Regions from separate parts of the Desulfosalsimonas propionicica genome, predicted to be linked through region 2. Evidence: predicted binding sites of a transcription regulator. Region 2 holds the regulator's gene; each other region holds the start of a gene.
The links. The regulator sigma-54, encoded in region 2, starts transcription at its own class of promoters, with help from an activator protein. The targets are predictions, from matches to a motif close to TNTGGCACANTTTCTGCTNT.

Region 1 (6,448 bases), on a different contig from region 2:
TCTTCGGGCTTTCAAACGAAACCGGCCTTGCAGACCATCTCCGGGAACAGGCGGATCTTTCCCTGCTTATCAGAAAAACCGGACAGCCCAAGCTTTCCCTGCTGGCCAGCGGCCAGCCCCCGAAAAATCCCGCGGAAATGCTCTCATCCACCCGGATGGCAGCACTCATAGACGAGATGGCAGAGCGCTACCCGGACCGCATTGTCCTGTTTGACAGCCCGCCTGATGTGATCGCATCGGAAACAAGTGTGCTGGCAAAGCGCATTGACGGTGTAATTCTGGTGGTCCGCTACGGGGCTTCAAAAAAAGAGGACATAAAAAAATTCGTGGAAGCCCTTGGCAGGGAAAAGATCTACGGCGTCGTGTTTAACGCCTTTCCGGAAAACACCATGGAAGACTTCCTCGACCGGAGGATGGGACACGGATACGGCTATCACAGGTACTCGTACAAGGGTTATTAGGTTAACAACAAAAACGCTGATATCCCTAAATGGCGAAAATGGCAAGAACTTATGGAACTATAAAAAGGATGTTTTCCTTATTTCTAGTTTCCAGTATATAGTTTCCAGTATATAGCTATGCCCTACATTCTTCAAAAATATTATCCCTGGCGCAATATTTTGTTTGTTTTAAGCGAGGGAGCGCTTATTTTTCTAATCATAAACGCAGTCTTTCTGTCCTGGGCCGGTGCGGCCGAGTACCGGGAATTTATCGGGGTGTATGTTTTCCGGGCGCTTGTGGTCACCTTTGTGTTCCAGCTCTGTTTTTATTTCTTTGACCTTTATGACCACACGATTATCCCCAGGTTCCCGGACCATATGCTCAAGGTGCTCCAAACCTTCGGACTCGGATGCATCGTGCTGGCGTTTATTTATTACCTGTTCCCGGCGCTTATTATTTCCACCCGGGTCTTCTGGACCGGGCTGTTTGCAGTGGGCCTGGTGATTCTGATCTGGCGGTTTACTTATTTCAGGCTGCTGGAGCACAGGATATTCGATCAGCCGGTGGCCCTGGTGGGAACCGGCCGGTTTGCCAGCCAGGTGGCTTCGGCCATAGAGGGAAAAAAGGACTCGGGTCACAGGATCGTGGCTTTCGTGGGAAACCCGCAATCCCCGGTCGCCAGCGGGGGTCAGCCGGTTTACCAGGAGGTCAAAGAACTTTATCCGCTTTGCGCAAACAGGGATGTTGAAAAAATCGTGCTGGCCCTGGATGAAAGGCGTGGCACCATGCCCATGGGCGATCTGATTCAGTATAAATTCATGGGCATTGAGATCCTTGATGCAATGGGGTTTTACGAAAAACTCACCGGAAAAATCATGGTTGAAAGAGTCAATCCATCCTGGCTGCTGTTTTCAGAAGGCTTTTATGTAGGCCGCCTGACGCGGACACTAAAGCGGTTAATGGATATCTTTGCAGCAGCCGGTCTGCTGGTTGTATCTTCCCCGGTTTTTCTTTTGACAGCACTTGCTGTAAAATTTGAATCGCCCGGAGGCGCTTTTTACCGACAGGAAAGGGTGGGGCAAAACGGCCGGGTGTTTAACATTGTCAAGTTCCGGTCCATGTACAATGATGCGGAAAAAGACGGGCCGGTCTGGGCTTCTGCCGGCGACAGCAGGGTCACCCGGGTGGGCGGGTTTATCCGCAAAACCCGGATAGATGAGCTTCCCCAGCTGATAAACGTCATCCGCGGGGACATGAGCTTTGTGGGACCGCGCCCTGAGCGGCCGGTTTTTGTCTCTGAGCTTGCCGAAAAGATACCGTTTTATACCATCCGGCAGGTGGTAAAGCCCGGAATCACCGGCTGGGCCCAGATTTGTTATCCCTACGGCGCATCCGCAGAGGATGCGCTTCGCAAGCTCGAATATGACCTTTATTACATAAAGAATCTTTCCATCGGTATGGACCTGGCCACCATTTTTCAGACCGTTAAAGTGGTGCTTTTCCAAAAAGGGGCCAGGTAGCCGCGGATGGTCCATCATTTTTGAAATAACGGAGTGTTATCATGCAGAAGGCCCTTTCAGATCCGCAAAAGGAAGTATTGCGGCTGGCGCATAACAACCGGGCCTTATTTGACCTGTTGCCGGATATGCTTTTTATTATAAAGGATGATTTTATAATAGAGCATATGAATCATGCTGCGATTAAAAGGTTTGGCAAAAAAGACGGCAGCAGCTGCCATCAGGTGATAAGCGGTTCTGGCACCCCCTGCGATCTGGATTTATGCCCGCTTGGCTGCAGGGACACTGAAAAAAATCACGGTCAGGTCTCTGAAAGAAAGCTAAATGATGATTTTTACGTGGAATATGTCCATATCCCGTTTCAAGGCTACCGCCAGGACCGGCTCTTTCTGCTCATCCTGCGCGATATCACCCAGAAGAAAAAGCAAAAGCTGGAACTGGAAAAATACAGCAAAAATATCGAGCAGGTCCTGAAAGAAAAAATCGCCATCCTGCGTGAAAGTGAAAAAGAACGCGAGCAACTGTCCCACGAACTCAATCACCTGAAAAAAGAAACCGAAAGACTCACCTCCTCTGACAGTCAAATGCTTGGGGACAGCAAGCCCATACGCGAGCTAAGGGAGATGATCTACCAGGTGGCGGCATCCAGTGCCACGATTCTGATAACAGGCGAGTCCGGAACCGGCAAGGAACTGGTGGCCGACCTGCTGTACAAGCACTCTGACAGGGCTGATAAGCCCTATCTGAAGTTTAATTGCGCCGCTGTCACAGAGACCCTTCTGGAAAGCGACCTTTTCGGTTATGAAAAGGGCGCGTTTACCGGGGCGAATGCCGCCCGCAAGGGCAAGTTCGAGGAGGCAGACGGCGGCACGATATTTCTGGATGAAATCGGCGCCATCAGCCCCAGGATGCAGACGGCCCTTTTGCGGGTGCTTCAGGACGGCGAAGTAATCCGCGTGGGATCAAACCACAGCATTTCCGTGGAGGTCCGGGTGATTGCCGCCACCAACTCCGATCTTGCAGCAGAGGTTAAAGCCGGCCGATTCAGGGAAGATCTCTATTACCGTTTAAACGTGATCAACCTCCGCCAGGTCCCTTTGCGGGAGCGCAAGGAGGATATCGTACTGCTGGCCACCAACTTTTTGGTAAAATACCGGGAACGCTTTAAAAAGGAGGTCACCTACCTGCCAAACAGTGTGGTTGAGACGCTTCTTGCCTATGACTGGCCCGGCAACGTGCGCGAACTGGAAAACGTCATCCAGCGCGCCGTGCTCATGTCCAAAAACGGCATGATCACCCCCGGGCACCTGGGCATCGGTTTAAACGGCAGCCCGGGCAAGGCGGGCGGCAGCAGCAGTACTCCGGAGTCAACCCCTTTCACCAGCAGATCGCTAAAGGAAAGCGTCAGGCTCTTTGAGGCTGAAGTCATTGCAGGCGCTGTTAAGGAGCACGACGGGAAAATGGACGAAGTGGCCCGGCAGCTCGGTGTTTCCAAAACCACGCTATACGATAAATTAAAGCTCTACAACCTGACACCCAAACAGCTTCTAAAGGATTAATGGCCTGTTATTTGCAGGAAACAATATTAAAATTTTGCTCCTGCTTATCTGAGCCTTTATGAGATTGGAAAATATAATGGATGACACATCCGAAAACGGTCCGCACGCAGGCTGTCCTCATTTCCTGCACAATATGCAGGCCTGCGGGCTGCATACGGATGGGATCTACCTGCCGCCCAGGGCTCACGTGCTGACTTTCTGCCTGACCCCGCACTACAAAAAATGCACCACATATGAAAACTATTGCTTTTTCCAGGAAAACGAATCAGACCCATCCTCTGGCGATGGTGCCGGCCGGCGCCGCTTTGCCCGCATTGCCGGCCGCCGGCAAGTTCGGCTTCGAAGCTGCGATGATCTTGGCATTGTTACAGGAGCGTTTGAGGAAAAAGCCACCACCGTGGATTACAGCCGGGGCGGCATGCGCATTATTACCGAAAAAGCAATCCCCCGGGACAGCTTTGTTCTTTTCGATTTTGGCGAGGATTTTCTCATTCCCGGCCTGCAGGGCGTGGCCGAGCTGAGCTGGCACAGGCCCTACCCGAACAACTCCCGCCGATTTGAGGCCGGACTGACCTTTAAGGACCATTTCAGCGGGGCAGCCCTTGCCCTGGAGCTGGAAAAGTAATCCCTCCCTTCTGTTTTTTTCTGCAAATTCTTCCGGAATTCCGGATAATTCATTCCGGATTTCCGGAATTGTTTTTTTCTGCCCTTTCTGTGCATCTGCGGGTCTTCCGGGCCACTTTGTTGTTCCGGGTTCCCGGAACAATCCCTGAAAATTCCGGTTAGCGACTTCTGCTGCACCCGGGAAGCGGCTCTTAAAAGCCGTATTTGTGAGGGATGAACAAATTCCGTCTATATGGCACAAGCCTTGCAATATCTGTATCCAAAAAAGTCAGGAGAAGCTGGCTGCTTCAAAGGTATAAAACTGATACTTGTGCTTGCCTGACATTAAACGACAAATAAAGGAGAAGAATTATGAAACAGATCAAAGTCAGTAAAATTATTTTATCTTTCTCGTTGCTGCTCTTCTTAGCTCTGCCGCAAAGTGCGCTGGCATTGAGTATTGACGCCTATCAGGTGGGTGTTGATGACACTGCTATCACTGATTGGTTAAGCAATTATGGCAGCTCCAAAGTCGTAGAAGACTTTGAGGGTGCAACCCCTGGCTGGTACCAAAGCCTTGGTACCAATATCGGTACTTTTAGCATCACGGAAAACACCCTGCCCGGAACCGGAAACACATCATACAATGTGAAAGTGGAAAATTCTAACGAGCCGTTTTTCGAAATCCGTAATTATGACGCAGACGGCCGTTTCAACACCACACCCGAATCGGGTGGTGAAGGGTATCTTGATTCAGCAGATATCACAGAAATCAAGCTCGCCTTGGATAGTGGTTATAGGGCCCTGTATTTCTACATGACTGATCCTGGCGATGTCGGGGCATTTACCTCCACATCTGCTGATGGTGTTACTAAAACCATTGGTCCGGGCCAGGATAATGCATCTCTGTGGTTTGTTGGGATTGACGCCGGGCTTGACAACATTTCAACCATAACATGGTCAACCAATGACCATACCAATGACGGTTTTGGGCTTGATGGGTTTACCCGGGTGCCCGAACCCGCTACCCTGCTTCTTTTTGGTGCCGGCCTTGCAGGCCTTGCCGGTTTTGCCAGGCGCAGGAAATTCAACAAAAGCTAATATACAAGTTATCAAGTTATATTGTAATTCAAAAAAATCGTTCTGCAGGAAGCTGCAGAACGATTTTTTTTCCATAAAACCGAGTGCATAAATCCCATAAACATGTTATATGTCACCTGTCCGGGTCAATCTATACCTTATGTAGGCCTGCGGAAGTCTTCATTAACGGCACGACTGTTGCTTTAACCTGAAACGGTCATATGAAAAATTTCCTTACCATAGATGTTGAAGACTATTTCCAGGTGGCGGCCTTTGCAGACATTGTTTCCCCGGATAACTGGGACTCCATGGAGCAGCGCGTATCCGCTCCGGTGGAAAGGCTTCTGCAGACCCTGGACAAACACGGCGTTAAGGCCACCTTCTTTATCGTGGGTTGGACCGCGGAAAAGCACCCCGGCATTGTCCGGGCCATTGCCGCACACGGCCATGAAATAGGGTGCCACAGCTACTGGCACCGCAAAGTATACGAGATGGCCCCGGAAGCTTTCAGGGCGGATACCCGCAGGGCCAGGCAGGTGCTGGAAAATCTTTCCGGCAGAAACATCACGGCCTACAGGGCCCCCAGTTATTCCATTACCGCCAAATCCATGTGGGCCATAGACATTTTGAAAGAAGAAGGCTTTACAGCGGATTCAAGCATTTTCCCTATCGTCCACGACATGTACGGAATCCCGGATGCCCCACGCTTCAGATACGAACTGCCCCAAAAGGGCATAGAGGAATTCCCCCTTTCCACTGCGGTGATTTTCGGCCGCCGGATTCCGGTTTCAGGGGGCGGATATTTCCGGCTGTTTCCCTACTGGTTTACAAAAACCGCGCTTAAAAGAATCAACCGGCAGGAAAACCAGCCGTTTGTTTTCTATATTCATCCGTGGGAGCTTGACCCGGGCCAACCCAGGTTTAAAAACGCCCGGCTGCTGTCCCGTTTCCGGCATTACAACAACCTGGGCAAAACCAGGGAGCGCTTTGAGCGCCTGCTTTCTGATTTTGATTTCATTCCCCTGCCTTCCAAAAACAGCAGGGGAAATCCATAAACGACTTTGCCGCAAGCGGCATTTTCGGCCTGATCTGAATAGTTAGTGCCCGAACGAAAACCAGGATTTTTCGTCAAGGTCAAGGACGGTGAAAATTTTAACCGCAGGAATACTCGACGTATTTTGAGGATTAAAATTTGAGCCGGACGCAGAGATTGGCGCAAAAGACGGTTTTCGTTCAGGCACTAGTTAA
Region 2 (6,448 bases):
TCTCCGATGATGCGGCTGACCGGCACCAGAGCGGTGGCCGGCGGAGCGATCATAACCTCTGCCTCCTCTTTGCCGGTGAGCTGCCCCACAAGGGCCCGGGCCGTGTCTTCTGCTTCCGGGCAGGTTTTGTGCATCTTCCAGTTGCCGGCGATCATGGGTCTGCGCGTTGTCATGGCCACCTCCGGAATTAAAGCTGTTTTCCCATCATTTCAGCCAGGTCCACCAGGCGGGTGGAATAGCCGGTTTCATTGTCATACCAGGAAAGGACCTTGACCATGTTGTCAATGACATAGGTGTTTTCCGCATCAACCACAGAAGAAAGGCTGTTGCCGTTGAAATCCTCGGAAACCAGCGGCAGTTCGCTAAATCCCAGAATGCCGGCCAGCGGGCCTTCGGCGGCTTCCTTTAATGCCGCGTTGACGGTTTCCGCAGATGCCGGTTGCCTGAGAGTGGCCACAAAATCCACAAGAGAGACATTGGGCGTGGGCACCCGTATGGCCATGCCGTTTAGCTTACCGTTTAGCTGGGGCAGCACCAGGCCCACGGCTTTGGCCGCGCCCGTGGTGGTGGGAATCATGGACATGGCCGCCGCACGCGCCCGGCGCAGGTCCTTGTGCGGGGCATCCAGCAGTCGCTGGTCGCTGGTGTAAGAATGGACGGTGGTCATCAGGCCGCTTTGAATGCCGAATTTTTCGTCCAGCACCTTGGCCACGGGCGCCAGGCAGTTGGTGGTGCACGAGGCGTTGGAGACAATATGATGGTTTGCGCTGTCATAGTCTGTTTCATTGACGCCCATAACAAAAGTCATGTCCGGGTCCTTGCCGGGTGCGGAAATAATGACCTTTTTCGCCCCAGCGCTCAGGTGCTTGGCTGCGCTGTCCCTGTCCCGGAAAAGACCCGTGCATTCGGCCACGATATCCACGCCGGCTTCTTTCCAGCCGATATTGGCCGGATCTTTTTCCGCAAAAACCCGGATGGTTTTGCCGTTGACCGAAATGGCGTTGTCCCGGGCAATAATCTCCGCATCCAGGCGCGGGTGTACCGAGTCATAAATCAAGAGGTGGGCAAGGCTTTTGGTGTCCATGATGTCGTTGACTGCTGTTACCTCGATGTCAGACCGCTTCAGGGCGGCTCTGAAAACCAGTCTGCCGATTCTGCCCATTCCGTTGATGCCGAGTTTGATCGCCATTTTCCTTCCTCCTTATAAAAGTGGTATTCACAATAAATGAAGTTTGCAGTTTATTCCCGTTTGTTGCCCTTTAATATTTCGCTGGCAAGGGAAATGCTTTTTTTGCCGTAGGCCTCGATGGTCTTGGCCAGTACATCGAGCTCTGATTCCCGGTTGCGGGCGTTGGCCGCCTTGATCAGCACCGGCAGGTTGACTCCGGAAATCACCTCAATGCGGCCTTCCTCCAGAAACGAGTAACTCAGATTCGAGGGCGTGCCCCCAAACATGTCCGTAAGGATAATCACACCTTCGTTTTCGTCAACATACTGCACAGCCTTGTCAATCTTGCCTCTGAGTTTGTTGACATCATGGGACAGGTCTATGGAGACCGCAGTGACGGCCCTGGGCCGTTCATCGAAAATCATGGATGCGGTTTCAATGAGCGCCTCGCCGAGTTGTCCGTGGGTGACAATAACAATTCCGATCATAAAAGGTCCTTGGCTCAGATTTTGAGATCCACATCCCGGTGTGTGAGCATCACGGGCCGGCCTGGTTTGTTGATGTGCGCATAAAGCGCCTCAGCAATAACCACGGATCGGTGCTGCCCTCCGGTACAGCCCACTGCAATGGTAAGGTAAGCTTTGCCTTCCTTTTCGTAAAGCGGGAGCAAAAAGTCAACCAAATCATGAAATTTTTCAGTAAACGTCCGGGTAATGCTGTTTGTCTGCACAAATTCACGCACGGGGCGGCTTCGGCCATCCTGGTCCTTGAGTTCGGGAATGAAAAAGGGATTGGCCATAAACCGCACATCCATGACCATGTCCGCGTCCTGGGGGATGCCGTGTTTAAACCCGAATGAGAGCACCTGTGTGCGCATGGGTTTAGAATGGAGGATGGTTTCCACCAGGTTAAAGATGACGGATTTCAGATCATGGAGCGTATAATCCGTGGTGTCAATAATACGGTCGGCCATCTGGCGAATATGGTCCATATGTCCGATTTCCGCCCGGATGCTTTCCTGCAGGCCCCGGTCCTGGGACAGGGGATGATGCCGGCGGGTCTGGCTGTATCGCCGCAGGATAACGTTTTCTTCGGCTTCCAGGAAAAACACGTCAATGTTGTAACCGCGCTGGCGCAGATCATGGAAAATTTCCGGAAAGGAGCGGAGAAACCCCTTTTCCCGCAAATCCATGACAAATCCGAGCCCGGCGATCTCGGATTCCGATTGCAGGGGAAGCTCCATGAACTTGGGCAGCAGCTTGACCGGCATGTTGTCAACGCAGTAAAAGCCCGCATCTTCAAGTGCGGCCAGGGCCACGCTTTTGCCCGATCCGGACAAGCCGGTGATAATGACGATTTTATGCCGATGCATCAGAAATCCTCATCCACTTCCGAAAGCACGTCCATGACTTGTTGGGCACTGTTTGCCCGCTTCAGTTTTTCCTTGAAATCCTGATCCCTGAGCAGTTTTGAAATCCGGGCCAGTACCCGCAGGTGCAGACCCGTGGAATTGTCCGCGCTCAGTAGCAGAAAAAAAATATAAGCGGGTTTGCCGTCCAGGGCATCAAAATTGACCCCTTTTCGGCTCAAGCCGAATCCGAGCACCAGGGATTCAATTCCGTTGATTTTGCCGTGGGGAATGGCAATGCCGTCGCCGATGCCAGTGCTGCCCAGCCGCTCGCGTTCGATAAGTACCCGGACGATATTGCGCTGCTCCAGGCCGGTCAGGGCGGCCACCGGCTCTGTAAGCTCGTCGATAACCCCTTTTTTATCCGTTGCCTGCAGGTTGGTCAGGATCGTGTCCGCGGTAATGTAATCAAGTATTTTCATAACATTGCACCCTGTTTGCGCGGTGCCGGCCAATTGCCGTCCGGCACCGGTGCTTCGGTGTTATCCCAGGGGCTGAATCAGTCCGAGATCCCCGTCATTGCGTCGGTAAAGCACATTGATTTGGTTGGTCCGGGCGTTTCTGAATACCAGAAAATTATCGGAAATCAGGTCCATCTGCATTATGGCTTCTTCCACGTCCATGGGTTTGTATTCAAGGTTCTGGACAATGACGCTGGCGCCCGGGGCTTCTTCCGGGGACTCGTCCCCGCTTGGCATTGCCGCCGGCTCCGGGCTTCTGTCCTCGCCCCGGCCGCCCTGGCGATGATTTTTGATTTTGGCTTTTTGTTTTTTGATCTGCTTTTCAAGCTTGTCCAGGGCCAGGTCAATGGAGGAATACATATCATTGGATTTTTCCCGGCAAACAATGTTGAGCCGGTCGCCGGTCACGCGGATTTCTGCGATATGACGGATCTTTTCCACGGAGAGCACCACCTGTGCTTCCGCCGGATTGTCCAGGAGCTTGTCCATGCGGTCGAGTTTGCTGGAAACATAAGATTTCAGGTGATCGGAGGGATCAAGGTTTTTGAATGTCACGGATGTTTGCATGGGTACCTGCCTCCTTGATTAGGGTTGTTTACGCTTGCTTGATGGAAGAACCCCCATTATTTCCCTGTACTTGGCAACGGTCCGACGGGCGATGCGGATGCCGGATGCCGCCTCGAGCATGTCGGCGATTTTTTTATCGCTGTAGGGCTTTTTGGGGTTTTCTCCGGCAATAATCTTTCTCATTTCCTCCTGTACGCTGGCCGAGGCAATGGTGTTGCCGTCAGCCCGGTTAATGGAGCTGTTGAAAAAGAACTTGAGTTCGAAGATGCCATGCGGGGTATGGGCGTATTTGTTGGTGGTCACACGGCTGATGGTGGACTCATGCATGTTGATGTCTTCTGCCACGTCCCGCAGGACCATGGGTTTTAAATGAGCGATGCCCTGGTCGAAAAAATCGCGCTGGAATTTGACGATGCTGACCATGACGTTGTAGATGGTCCGCCGCCGCTGCTGAATGCTTTTGATGAGCCACTCGGCAGACCTGAGCCGGTCGCGCAGATAAGTGCGCGTATCTTTGGCAATGGGTTCTCCTTTGCGCACGGCCTGGCGGTAGTAGGAATTGATGTGCAGCTGGGGGATTTCGTCGTCGTTTAGCATAACGATATAATCGTCGCCTTCCCTGTACACGTAGACGTCCGGGGTGATGTAGATCTGATCCTCGTCGCCGTAGCGGAATCCGGGCCTGGGATCGAGCTGGCGGATGAGCTCGATGGCTGCAGACAGGGTTTCCATGCTGCATTTCAGCTCGCGGGCAATGACCTGATAGCGTTTGTTCTCCAGGTTATTGATGTGATCGCGCAACAGTGCCTCTACAACAGGATCTACAATGCCGAACTGCCGGGCCTGAATCAGCAGGCACTCGCTTAAGTCCCTGGCGCAGATGCCCGGCGGATCAAAGGTCTGCATCACATAAAGCACGTCTTTGACCTGTGAAACATCGGTTTCGGCCATTTGGGCGACATCTTCCAGGGGGACGTCAAGGTAGCCGTATTTGTTCAGGTTGCCGATGATCAGGCTTCCAATGGCTTCCTGCTCGGCCGTGGGCCGGGTCATGAGCAGCTGCCAGCGCAAATGATCGTAAAGGTTTGTCCGGCTGGCGGTAAAGGCCTCGTAATTGGGCGCCTCCTTTTCCTCGGACTCATAGTGAACCCGTCCCGTGGAGCTGTATTCGTCCATGTACTGCTGCCAGTCAAGCCGCTCGTCAAATGATTCCTCCATTGTGATTTCCCTGGCATCCGCGGCTTCAGGCGTTTCCGCCGGGGTTTCCTCGGGCGTTTCCACGGTCTCTGATTCTTCCAGGGTGGGATTGCTTTCCAGTTCCTGCTGAACCATTTCCACGAGTTCCAGGCGTGATAACTGCAGAAGCTTGATGGCCATCTGCAGCTGCGGAGTCATAACAAGATGCTGCTGGAGTTTTAAGTTCTGTTGGAGTTCGATTGCCATATCAGAGTCTGAACTTTTCTCCCAGGTAGATTTCTCGGGCAACAGGGCTTTGGGCGATCTTTTCCGGGCCGCCCGACTCGATTACCTCGCCGTTGTTTAAAATATAGGCCTTGTCACACACGCCCAGGGTTTCCCGAACGTTGTGGTCTGAAATCAGGATTCCGATACCCCGCCGGCTCAGATGTGAAATGATATTTTGAATATCGATCACCGCCAATGGATCAATGCCGGCAAAGGGCTCGTCAAGCAGAATAAAGGCCGGATCCGTGGCCAGTGCCCGGCTGATTTCCAGCCGCCGGCGTTCTCCGCCGGAAAGCACTCCGGCTTTCTGCGCCGATAGCCGTTTGATGCCTAGCTCGTCGAGCAGTTCATCAGCTTTCTGCTCCTGCTCGGCCCTGGATATCGGCAGGGTTTCGAGAATTGCCAGCAGGTTGTCGCGTACGTTGAGCTTTTTGAATACCGACGGTTCCTGGGGCAGATATCCCACCCCTTTGCGGGCCCGGACGTGCATGGGATCCTCGCTGATGTCTGCATCATCGAGAAACACATGGCCGCCGTCAGGGCGGATCAGGCCAACGGTCATATAAAAAGTGGTGGTCTTTCCCGCCCCGTTGGGTCCCAAAAGCCCCACCACCTCGCCTCCGGTCAGGTTCAGGTCGACCTGATCGACCACTTTTCGGCCATGATAGGTCTTTACCAGGCTTTTTAAATTCAGGGTTCGGGTCATGGCTTTCGGGCTTTGCTGGTTTTTGTTTTGTCCTGATTGTCCGCGCCGGATTCGGATTCAAAAACAGCTTCCACCCGTTTGCCCGCATCTGAGCTGACCACGATTTCCCCGGTTTCCCGCTGCAGGGTGACCTTTCTGCCGACAATGGCGTTGCCGTTGTTTTTGATTTCCACGCGTTCGCCTGTCAGGGTCAGCAGGCCGTCATCTGCGGTATATACGGCTTTTTGGCTTGTGGCGGTTTGCTCGTCTGTATAGATAACCACGCTGCCTTCGGCTTCCATGCGCTGGATACTGCTTTCGCTCATGCCGGACTGACCGGGCTGGGCGCCTTCTTCGGCCTTGTAGAAAATTTTAAGCCGGTCGGATTTGATTTCGGTTTTTCCCTGAACCGCGTGGGCTTTGCCGATAAATTCGGCACTGTTTTCATTGCTTTTAATCACCATTTTATCCGAAGTGATGTGAATGCGGCCTTCATCGGGCTGAAACAGCCCGGGCTTTTGTGCCCGGCAGGGCCAGGCTGTCATAAGGGTGATCAGAATCGCCGCAATGGCAAAGATTCCGGCAGGATTCGGGCTGTTTTTGCGCGCTTTGTCTTTATTCAACAGGATCCATCCATGACTTGACGTGACCTTCAAGGGTGACTTGGTCTTTTTGGAGCTCAACTGTTGCCGAGT
Region 3 (6,448 bases), on a different contig from region 2:
TTGCAAGCTCGATTTTTCTGCAAAGGAAATTGGAAAAGCCCTCCGGATTGACCTACACCTGAGCCATTCTCGAACTCAGGGGCGTTTTTCGGTAAAAACGCAGTAGTGTTCCTATTCCCAGAATGCTGGCCATGTGGCGGGGTCGGGGTGGGTTTGTTTGGCTGCATTGGAGCGGTTTCGGCCAAAGATCGGCCCGCGGGCCTGGCGCCCGGAATTTCAAACTGTCTGAGGGCGCCTGCGCCCGAGTTTTTGAAATTCCAGCCAGGGCCGCGGGCCGATCGCCGAAAGCGATCCGCAGACAAACAAACCCACCCCGACCCCGGTACATGCGCAAATCCTGACAAATTTTTTTCAGGGTTTGCTGTATTTGATCATATTGATCAAATTTGATGGGGTCGCAAGAAGTCTTAAAACAGATATAACCGTCAGGCGATAAAAAATAACTTCCTGATTTTACATAATACAGCCTGTAAAAAAGACTTTTTACAGGCTCATCAAATTTACTGTTTCTGGGCGTTTCTGATGCTGACTTCCTCAAATGTCCGGATTTCGGCCAACACCCGGGTTGCGGCATCCAGAAGTTCCATGGCCAGAGCCGCACCCGTGCCTTCCCCGAGCCGGAGCCCGAGATCCAGCAGCGGCTCCATGCCCAGCCGGTCAATCATGAACTGGTGGCCGATTTCCACGGAGCGGTGGCTTGTAAACAACCATTTTTTGGCTCCCGGGGCCAGTTCGCAGGCAATCAGGGCCCCGGCCGTGGCAATCAGGCCGTCGCACACCACTGGAAATCCCAGGGCAGCCCCGCCAATGACGAGCCCGGCCAGACCGCCGATTTCAAATCCGCCCACTTTGGCCAGCACGTCAACGGGGTCTTTCGGGTCCGGGGTGTGCAGGTCCAGGGCCCCGCGGATCACCTCGATCTTGTTTGTCAGGGCGGTGTCATCAATACCCGTGCCCCGGCCCACGAGTTTTTTCGGGTCAATGCCGGAAAATGCCGCAATCACCGCAGAAGAGGGGGTGGTGTTGCCGATGCCCATATCCCCGGTGCCCAGCAGGTCCACCGAATGTGCAGTGTGGAGCTGTTCGGCAATGCGGATGCCGGCCTCAATTGACAAAATAGCTTCCCGGCGGGTCATGGCGGATTTACGTCTTAGATTATCCGTCCCTTTTCGGATTTTTTCATGAAAAATCGGCAGATTTTTTTCAAAATCATGGTTTACGCCCAGGTCCGCCGCCCGGACTTCCGCGCCGGCGTGCCGGGCCAGGACGTTGATTGAGGCCCCGCCGTCCACAAAGTTGTAAACCATCTGGGCTGTGACTTCCTGGGGAAAAAGGCTTACACCTTCCGCCACCACGCCGTGATCACCCGCGCAGGTAACGATGACCTTGCGTTTCAAGTGCACATCCAGGCTTCGGGCCATGCCCGCCAGGCGCCGGGCCGCGTCTTCCAGCATTCCCAGGCTGCCGCCGGGCCGGGCCTGATCAGACAGCCGGGCCGCGGCCTTTTGTTCAAATTGTTCATCCGGGGGGCGGATTTTTTCAATGGCTTCGTTAAGGTTCATTGTGTCTCTCCTTTTTTCTGTATCTGTTGGGTTAAAATACCGCAGCCGGGTAACATCAAAAAAAGTTGCTGTTCGTGCCTGGTTCTGTAATTTTCGCATGATGCCGACCCGGTGGCGGTTTGCTCCCTGCTGACCGCTTGCGCGCTCAATGCGACTCGCAAACCACCCCCGGGCCGGCATCATGGCCGACTGCGTGCAAAGTTTCACCAAGGGGGTCGAAAGCAACACATCCAAGTCTTAAAAAGCGTTGTTTTCATGCCCGGCCGCAGGGCTTCCTTCCTGAAAAAACAGCGGACGCGGTAAAAAGCTTTTAACAAAAAAAGGGTCCCGACCGGAAAACATGGGTTTTCCTGCCGGAACCCTTTGCCATCGGATTCCGTAAATTCGCGTTTTTTACACGTCTTCTGACTTGCCGGATTGAAATCCCGCGCGGGCCTTCCCGCCGGCCTGAAAACCGGCAGCGACCGCAGGGCCATGGCCCTGCATGCGCGCGGGCGTTTAGCGGTTCACAGCGCCGGGAGCGTCACGGGTTTGCACCGTGTTCCGTTTGCAAAAAAACGCCCTGTTCAATTGTCTTAAAATTTTTAACCAAGGGGTGCCGGCAAAGTCAAGCAATATCTGCAAGGCCCTCAGGAAACAAGGCCCTCCAGGGCCGGAAGGGATTTGCTCAGATCATTGAAGGAAAATACCTCCAGACTCACAGTGCCGCAAAATCCCTCCAGAATTCGCGATACAGCCGGAACATGCCGGGCATCCAGGCGATGAAGGCCCAAATGGCCCCGGCCGGCGGCCACGTCGCCATATAAATGCAGGATCGTGATCCTGGGGCGGAAAAGTTCAAAGGTTTCAAGGATGTCAAAATTGTATTCCAGCAGGTGGCCGGTATCCAGGCATACGGAAACATCCATGGCTTCTGCCACTGGCTCCATCCATTCTGGCGGATAATCCAGGTTTTCAATGGAGATGTGCCGGGGGGCAATCCCGCTCTGGACCAGCAGCCGTTCCAATGCATCAATGGCCCGTTTCTGCCATTTTTGCACCGTGCCCGTATCTGTGCTGTTTTCTTCAAAAGGCAGATGCAGGGTCCAGGTCACGGGCGCAAGGGGCCGGGCACGGTCTGCGGCCGCCAGGATGCGTTCAATGGCTTTTTTCTGCCGGCCGGGGACCGCATCTGTGATGTTGACATCTGTGGGCAGGTGCACGTTGTAGGAAATTTGTTGATTTTTTGCCAGGGCGGCCATTTGCCGGATATCGTTTTCAGGCGGCAGGTGTTTGGCAGGTGCGCTTTCAAAAATGAGCACCTCGATTTCGTCCACAAACGGCGCCAGCATGGAGACATTGGGCAGAATGTGGTCCGGGTAGATAAACGAGGGGCAGGCCAGGGAAAAGCTGAATTGGTTTTTATAGGACCGGGGCAGGGGCGTATAGGGATGTTTTCCTGTAATATCGGTTTTACGGTCGGTCAAGTCTGTGGATTCCTTCCTCTCTGGCTGCGTTTACCGCCTCCCGGTATTCCCCGGGCCCAACCGGCCGGGCCAGTTCCGGCACTTTTGCGGCATGGCCCATGGGCCGGTACTGGCTCATGACATTGACATAGGTGTCCGGCGAGATTTCTTTTACAATAAAGGCCATGGCCTCCCGGGTGCCGGCCAGGTTTTCCGGCAGCACCAGGTGGCGCACCAGAAGGCCGCGCAAGGCAATGCCCCCGGGGTCAATTGTCAGATCGCCGACCTGCCGGTGCATTTCCTTCAGGGCGGCTTTGGCGGTTTCCGGGTAGTCCGGGGCATCGCAGGCCCGGCTGGCAATGTCGGGATCCATGAATTTCAAATCCGGCATGTAGATGTCAATAATCCCTTCGAGCAGGCGTAAGGTTTCCTGGGTTTCATATCCCCCGCAGTTGTAGACCAGGGGAATGTGCAGGCCCTTTTCAACAGCCTTTTCCAGGGCGAACAAAATCTGCGGCACCACATGGGTGGGGGTGACAAAATTGATGTTGTGGCAGCCCAGGGCCTGGAGTTCCATCATCATGTCGGCGGCCTGCTGCGCTGTAACCGGCTCGCCCCGGCACTCATGGCTGATCTCCCAGTTCTGGCAGAAGCAGCAGGTCAGGCTGCAGCCGGTCATAAAGATGGTGCCCGAGCCGTGACGGCCCACCAGTGGGGTTTCCTCGCCAAAGTGGGGGTGGCAGCCCGAAACCATCATCTGTTCAGCGATCCCGCAGATTCCGGCTTCACCGGCTGTCCGGTTGACGCGGCACTGCCTTGGGCAAAGGGTGCAGTCTTTCAGGATTTCGTGTGCCCGGCGGGTTTTTTCGGCCAGTTTGCCGGTTTTGTGGGTTTCCATGTATGCCGGTCGGTATGGGCTGCTCATGGGTCTATCCTGTGTCTGAAGATTATGGATAAGGATAAAGAGGGGGCGGGGCCATGTCAATGACAATTGGCTCCGGCCTGTCAATCCGTTGAGCGGTTTTTCGGGTCTGTTGCTGGTGGATTTTAGTCTTTTTTCAATGTGTTTCGCATGGGGCCGGCCGGGTGTGCTATGCTCCCTGCTGACCGCTTGCGCGCTCAATGCGACTCGCAAAGCACACCCGGCCGGCCCCATGGCCAACCCCGTCAGAATCGGGGGAAATGCCAAAAAGCATATGGGCCAATATTTTATTTATTATACATAAATGTAAAAATTAAAGATCTGAAAGACATAAATGTAAAACAACAGTTTTTGTCTGGTTTTTAAAAAGCATTTGGGTTGAATATAACATCTCGATAAAAAAGAAAAAAATTGAGAATGGGCTTTTTCTTCACAACTGGCACGGTTCTGGCTTTATGGAAAGCAGGTTTGTAGCTTGGTGTTTTTCAATAATCGATTATCAGGAGGGCCAGAAAATGCAGAAAAAGAGGAAGGTGTCGGTTTTAACAGGATTGTTGGTAGTGTTATGTGCTGTGGCGGGGTTGTCGGGCAGGGTCCTTGCCGCTGATGTCACCGCGGGAACGGATTTTGCCTCGGCGTATGTGTGGCGGGGCATAACGTTTAATGACGGGTTCGTGGCCCAGCCATCAGTGGATGTGAGTTCAGGGGGGGTTGGTTTCAATGTATGGGGGAACATGGACATTGACGACTATGATGACACCTTAAACAGCGGGGAGTTTTCTGAAGTGGATCTAACCCTGTCCTACGGGTTCTCTCTGGATCCCGTGGATGTGAGCGTCGGCTACATCGAATACCTGTTTCCCGAGGGCGGATCCGGGACCCGGGAGGTTTATGCGGGCTTGTCTGTTGAGCCGTTTTCCGGGCTTACGGCCGGTGTCACGGGATATTACGACTTTGACGAGGTGGAGGATTATTATGTCAATGTTTCGCTGGGCTATGCATATGAACTGGCAAAAGACCTGACCCTGGGAGCCGGGGCCGCGGTGGGCATCGCCGGGGATGACGCAAGTGCGGGCGAAGATTCGGGCTTTCACGAATACCTGCTTTCGGTTGACTGTGCCTATGCGCTCACCGATGCCCTGGAAGTAACGGCCTATCTGGCCTACACGGATCATTTCGACAAAGACGTGCTTCCGGATCAGGACACGGACTGGTTTGGAGGAATGGGGATTTACTACAGCTTTTAATCAGTTTTTCCAAATTTCCGCCTTTTCCGGGATTTGACAGCAAAGCCCGCTGTGCTGTGCAGCGGGCTTTGCTGCGTGGTGACAATGGACTTGTTTTTTCCGGCCAGGCCTGACAGAATCAAGTTCCAGGGACTCTTCAAATTTTAAAACAAAAGGCAAGCTTATGGGACAAATTGTCGCCATTTACGGCAGCCCACGGCGGGCGGGAAACACCGCAGCACTGCTGGCAGAAGCCGTGGCCGGGGCCAGAAGCCGGGGCGCACGGGTGGAGGAAATCGTTTTGCGGGACTGCAGGATATCGCCCTGCCTGGAGATTTATGGGTGCAAAAAATCGGGTGAATGCGTGATCAAAGATGACTTTCAGGCCGTGCGCGACGCCATGCTGGCAGCAGACGGGCTGATGCTGGCCACGCCCATTTTTTTCTACACGGTCAGCGCCCATGTCAAGGCGCTCATGGACCGATGCCAGTCTTTGTGGGTGAAAAAATACTGGATTGACAAAACCGTCCCCGGCCAGTGGGCAACACAGCGGCAGGGTTTGCTGATTTCCGTGGGTGCCACAAAGGGCAAGCGTTTGTTTGACGGCACCCTGCTGACTGTGAAATATTTTTTTGATGTCCTGGATGCCCGGCTGTGGGATAGCCTTCTCTGCAGGGGCCTTGATTTTGAAGGCGACGTGCAAAAATATCCCCAATACCTTCAGCAGGCCCGGGATGCCGGCTGCCGCCTGGCAGACGCAATCGGCGCAGACAATGCATAAAAGCGCCGCGCCCCTTTGGATTCCGATGCTCCAAACTCCGGCATCTACAAGTAGCCGGATTGACACGGCAGGGTTTTAAAATTATATAAAAACAGGGGATCAAATCATTAGCGCAAGTGTTTGCCCATGTTCTGTAATCCAATGGTAAGGAGGCTGAATGAAAATTCATCGGGGACGTTCTGTGGACAAGATAGTCGAGGAGCAGATTCATCAGTGGCAGGCATCCAGGGGCGCTGCAAAAAAAGAGGAGCCCCTCAAAAGCTCCGTGATTACCATTTCCCGGCAGCCCGGTAGCCGGGGCAACGAGATTGCCGTAAAACTGGCCAGGGCCTTTGAGTATGAGCTGTTTGACCGGGAGATCATTCAGCAGATGGCCCGGGATTCCAATATGAGCGACAAGGTGCTGGAAACCCTGGACGAAAAGGGCCTGAACATGCTCGAGGATGTGATCGCCACAATTGTGGAACAGCGCCATCTGTGGCCGGATCAGTACATGAAGCATCTCATGAAGA

Region 1: the regulator sigma-54 is predicted to act here: its motif matches at 4,373-4,392, upstream of HNR65_RS16510 (PEP-CTERM sorting domain-containing protein).
Region 3: the regulator sigma-54 is predicted to act here: its motif matches at 4,365-4,384, upstream of HNR65_RS02160 (TorF family putative porin).

The regions. Positions count from the first base shown of each region.
Region 1 covers NZ_JACDUS010000015.1:25,450-31,897, reverse strand. Annotated here, with positions in the region: gene HNR65_RS16530 (polysaccharide biosynthesis tyrosine autokinase) at 1-461, shown strand, start outside; gene HNR65_RS16525 (TIGR03013 family XrtA/PEP-CTERM system glycosyltransferase) at 579-1,961, shown strand; gene HNR65_RS16520 (sigma-54 interaction domain-containing protein) at 2,003-3,517, shown strand; gene HNR65_RS16515 (PilZ domain-containing protein) at 3,594-4,142, shown strand; gene HNR65_RS16510 (PEP-CTERM sorting domain-containing protein) at 4,493-5,221, shown strand; gene HNR65_RS16505 (XrtA system polysaccharide deacetylase) at 5,422-6,255, shown strand.
Region 2 covers NZ_JACDUS010000002.1:12,861-19,308, forward strand. Annotated here, with positions in the region: gene tpiA (triose-phosphate isomerase) at 1-173, opposite strand, end outside; gene gap (type I glyceraldehyde-3-phosphate dehydrogenase) at 188-1,189, opposite strand; gene HNR65_RS03535 (PTS sugar transporter subunit IIA) at 1,240-1,656, opposite strand; gene rapZ (RNase adapter RapZ) at 1,671-2,540, opposite strand; gene HNR65_RS03545 (PTS sugar transporter subunit IIA) at 2,540-2,998, opposite strand; gene hpf (ribosome hibernation-promoting factor, HPF/YfiA family) at 3,059-3,604, opposite strand; gene rpoN (RNA polymerase factor sigma-54) at 3,623-5,047, opposite strand; gene lptB (LPS export ABC transporter ATP-binding protein) at 5,049-5,774, opposite strand; gene HNR65_RS03565 (LptA/OstA family protein) at 5,771-6,376, opposite strand; gene lptC (LPS export ABC transporter periplasmic protein LptC) at 6,369-6,448, opposite strand, start outside.
Region 3 covers NZ_JACDUS010000001.1:491,546-497,993, forward strand. Annotated here, with positions in the region: gene cobT (nicotinate-nucleotide--dimethylbenzimidazole phosphoribosyltransferase) at 501-1,562, opposite strand; cobalamin riboswitch at 1,946-2,151, opposite strand; gene cbiR (cobamide remodeling phosphodiesterase CbiR) at 2,192-3,028, opposite strand; gene HNR65_RS02155 (radical SAM protein) at 3,015-3,932, opposite strand; gene HNR65_RS02160 (TorF family putative porin) at 4,445-5,176, shown strand; gene HNR65_RS02165 (flavodoxin family protein) at 5,340-5,936, shown strand; gene HNR65_RS02170 (cytidylate kinase-like family protein) at 6,094-6,448, shown strand, end outside.